2 regions of the Mucilaginibacter sp. 22184 genome follow, and region 1 is predicted to be linked to the other one. Evidence: riboswitches for the same ligand, from Rfam matches in the RefSeq annotation. Region 1 holds a riboswitch; the other holds the start of a gene.
What was found. A riboswitch is a leader RNA that binds a small molecule or an ion and turns the genes downstream of it on or off. The one in region 1 is predicted to bind thiamine pyrophosphate.

Region 1 (2,207 bases):
CTCTGGGTACTGGTTCATGCTCATAACCAAAATTCAACTGTGAATACGAAATAGGTTTTACTTTAAAATAATCACAAGCAGCCTCAACCAGGCTGCTTGTGATTAGAAGGACTGGCTTAAAACCTGTCCCAAAATGCAGGTGGCTCGATACCCAAACTACGCAAAAAAACGTATCCCTGAGCCCTGTGATGGATCTCGTTGTCTACAACATACTGTATCGTATTGATATTTTTATTTTCATAAGCACCAAAAGCTACTTCCACTTCCTGAAAACGCTCGGGTGAAATTTGTGGCCAGTATTCGTTCAATTCCTGGGTGATCTGATCCCAGCGTTGCAAGATGGACGCTTTACTTTCAACCGCTACTTTTTCTGTGGCATGATCAAGCGTTTCGGCCGATCTCCATGTACCAGTCACTACACCTTCAACACCATATTGTGACAGATCCATAATTTCAACAGCCATTACACCAAATGAACGCATCCCTCCTATCGAATAACCAAATAATTTATCTTCCGGAAAAGCCTCAATGACTTTTCTGGTTAGGCCGCGGTGTCCTTGCCAATTATTTAAAAAAGTTTCAGGTGAAATGAACTGGGCAGTTGAATTTTCTACTTGTGGGATTGCATTTGTTTCCATGGTTTCTTTTGTTTTGATTTTGTATTACAAAGAAACCTATGGTTAGTGACAGCCTTATGTCAGTAGGATTCAAAGAATTTAAAAAAGTTGAAAATTCTTTGAATTATCTATTTTTTTATAAGTTTACCGCAACTTTAGGGGTGTCCTTTAATGGACTGAGATAATACCCTTTGAACCTGATGCAGTTAGTACTGCCGAAGGGAAAAGTGACGATAACCCTATGTGGTTATTTTTTCTTTCCTCCATGTAAACGGGGCCATTCCTAAAGTCGAAATTTTAGATGCAGAATGGAAATCACCGTAAATCAACAAACTTACCAGGTTACCGATGTGTGCAATGTACAGCAAATGCTGGCTATTGTATTTGATGCCCAGCCAAAAGGCATTGCCGTAGCCATTAATCAGGTCATTATTCCGCGATCCAACTGGGCAGATCAACAGGTCAGCCACCAAGATCAAATCGTCATCATCAAAGCAACCCAGGGAGGGTGATGTTAGATGTGCAAATATGCGGATGTGCAAATGAGTTTCCCTTCATAGAACGCACTAATTCAATAATTCAATAATTATGATGTGCAAATGAATCCCCCCTTCAAAAAATCAATAAATCAATAATTAGCTCCAATCACTAATTCACTAAATCAATAATTCAATAATTGTATAAGTATGAAGCAAGAAAAAATTCCAACCGGCCAGGTATTAACTACCGAGCCTTTCCCGGCCTCCAGAAAAGTTTTTGTGCAGGGACAGCTGCATGATATACAAGTAGCCATGCGCGAGATTAGTTTAAGCGATACTAAACTGCATGGTCGCTTTGGCGAAACAGAACCCAATGCCCCCGTTACCGTTTATGATACCAGCGGCCCCTATACCGATATAAACGCCACTATCGACGTAAAAAAAGGGCTCCCCCGCCTACGTGAGCAATGGATCACGAACCGGAATGATGTGGAACAACTCAATGGCATCTCCTCCCAATATGGGCAACAGCGTTTAAACGATCAAAGCCTGGATGAGTTACGTTTTGCGCACGTAAGTAAGCCTTTAAGAGCTAAACCGGGTATGAACGTATCGCAGATGCACTACGCAAAAAAAGGTATTATTACCCCCGAAATGGAATACATCGCGATTCGCGAAAATCAGTGCATCGACCTGTTAAAAGAGCAATTGAATGGGCAATACGAGGTGATGAGTCATCAGCACCCCGGTCATAGTTTTGGTGCAAATACACCAAAAGGGTACATAACGCCAGAGTTTGTTCGCTCGGAAGTTGCCGCAGGCCGTGCGGTGATCCCCTCCAATATTAACCATCCCGAAATTGAGCCGATGATCATCGGTCGTAATTTTTTGGTGAAGATCAACGCCAATATCGGCAACTCGGCGGTTACTTCCAGTATTGAAGAAGAAGTAGAAAAAGCGGTATGGGCCTGTCGTTGGGGAGCTGATACTATTATGGATTTATCAACCGGGAAAAACATTCATGAAACCCGCGAATGGATCATCCGCAATTCGCCGGTGCCTATTGGTACCGTTCCCATTTACCAGGCTTTGGAAAAAGTAAACGGTAAAG
Region 2 (2,207 bases), on a different contig from region 1:
CGAAGGATCTATTCTACAATTGAAAAGTTCAACAATAGATGCTTCACTGCGTTCAGCATGACAAATCTATTTTTTTTACTATTCTTAGGAATTGATAATGAGTTTCTGCGGATCAAAAAAATGATTCAGCGGACCGTTGCCTCTGCCCACGTGCGCATCTTTCCCATTCAGTATAGCCTGGTGAACATACTCTTGCGCCAATGCTACCGCATCCGACAGTGAACTTCCCCGGGCGATATAGCTGACTATGGCCGATGACAGGGTGCACCCGGTTCCACGGGTGTTTGGCGTATCTATTTTTTCAAAACTGAATTCTTGTATCTGGCCATCGCCGGTAAAATATAAGGAGGTTAATTTTATAGCATTTAGATGACCTCCCTTGAGCAATACCGACCGGGCTCCGAGCTCGATGATCTTTTTACCGGCTGCCTGCATATCATCTACAGTGTGTATGGATACCCCGGTCAAAACAGCGGCCTCATCCAGATTCGGGGTTATAACGGCAGCCAGCGGAAACAGTTTTTTAACGATGACGGCTATGGTGCTATCCTCCAGGAGCCGGTGCCCGCTGGTGGATACCATCACCGGGTCAAACACTACCGGCACTTTTGGATATTGCTGCAGCGTATTTACAATGGAGTCTACAATAGCCGTAGTATGTACCATCCCTATTTTGATAGCATCCGGGAAAACATCATCCAATACGGCACGCAGCTGCGCCTCTACTACATCAGCAGGAATAGGATAAACAGATTGCACCCCACGGGTATTTTGTACCGGCAGCGCGGTAAGCACCGAAGTAGCGTAGCAACCCAATGCCGAAATAGTTTTGATATCGCCCTGGATACCCGCGCCGCCAATGCCATCAAACCCGGCTATGGTTAATACGGATGGATAACTATGTGTTTTTTTATTCATGATTTATGCTTTTCATAAAAACAGGGCTTACAGGGCTCGGGACTGAGCAAACGGGCAGAAATAGTTCCCGACTTTTCCCTACGCCGGTATCAGCCGGATCAGGTTCAAAGGGTTTGTCTCAATTCTGTACAGAATACCCCTAAAGCCATAGCAAATGTAGTTTTTCTTGTTCATTTATGCCGGTATATCATGATCAGATATATTATAGAAAAACATATCGAAATAAAAATATTAACTTGTACAATAAAAATTTTAAAACCTTGTAGGCAATTCCTGATTATTGCTTGTCTATATCACTGTAAACCAATTAAATCATCACGCATATAAAACCTGCCTATATGCCTGCTACAATATTGAAAAACAAAAATGATATCATATTTATGAGATATTTAACTACGCGTATCATATTGCTAAATCGTTTAACACCGACTCATCCCCTATTAACTTATTCCCATTAATTTTTGCCGTTACCTATAAAAATAGCAGATGCCTATGGATAAAACACCGCTTTTGAACTTACAACCTATTAAAAATTTATAAAACCAATTTAACAACCGACCATGAGAAAAACATCTAATTCAATTACCAAAGCATCTGTTGCTTTATTAGGCCTTTCGCTGCTATTTACAGCAGCCTGTAAAAAAGATCTGTCGCCCACCCCGAAAACCGACAATGACGCATCAAAATTAAGCACCAACGCTATTGGTGTTAGCGGTCCTAAGGGCGTTTGCTACGTAGAGGTGAACAGCAATGATATTTTGAATGTGGGCAAGTATACCTTATCAACCGGGCAGCCGCTTTTTGATATCGGTATTATTTTCGCAGCCAATATCAATTATAACACCAGCACCCAGAAAGCCGAGCTATTTTTTAATCCGCAGGTAACTACTGTATTAAATAATAAAGCCACCAAGATACAGCCCTTACAGGCTAAAGGCATTAAGGTATTGCTATCTATTTTGGGTAATCACCAGGGCGCGGGTATTAGTAATTTTCCCAACCAGGCAGCCGCCCAGGCATTTGCCCAATTGCTGGCCAACGCGGTAAACACCTACGGGCTAGACGGTATTGACTTTGACGATGAATATGCCGATTACGGCACCAACGGTACCGGGCAACCTAACTCCAGCTCATTTGTGTACCTGGTAACCGCCTTACGACAGCTGATGCCCAACAAGATCATCTCTTTTTACTTTTATGGCCCGGCAGCATCGCGCTTAAGCTTTAATGGCGTAACCGTAGGCTCAAAAGTTGATTACAGCTGGAATGCTATTTATGGTTCGTACTCC

Region 2: linked by a shared signal. The riboswitch ahead of thiD (bifunctional hydroxymethylpyrimidine kinase/phosphomethylpyrimidine kinase) and the one ahead of thiS (sulfur carrier protein ThiS) in region 1 are both predicted to bind thiamine pyrophosphate.

Annotation. Positions count from the first base shown of each region.
Region 1 covers NZ_JBQEPI010000005.1:25,555-27,761, reverse strand. The annotation lists gene ACTJKG_RS12120 (DinB family protein) at 117-638, opposite strand; TPP riboswitch at 765-858, shown strand; gene thiS (sulfur carrier protein ThiS) at 926-1,129, shown strand; gene thiC (phosphomethylpyrimidine synthase ThiC) at 1,304-2,207, shown strand, end outside.
Region 2 covers NZ_JBQEPI010000010.1:9,097-11,303, reverse strand. The annotation lists gene thiD (bifunctional hydroxymethylpyrimidine kinase/phosphomethylpyrimidine kinase) at 85-918, opposite strand; TPP riboswitch at 977-1,069, opposite strand; gene ACTJKG_RS21490 (endo-beta-N-acetylglucosaminidase H) at 1,479-2,207, shown strand, end outside.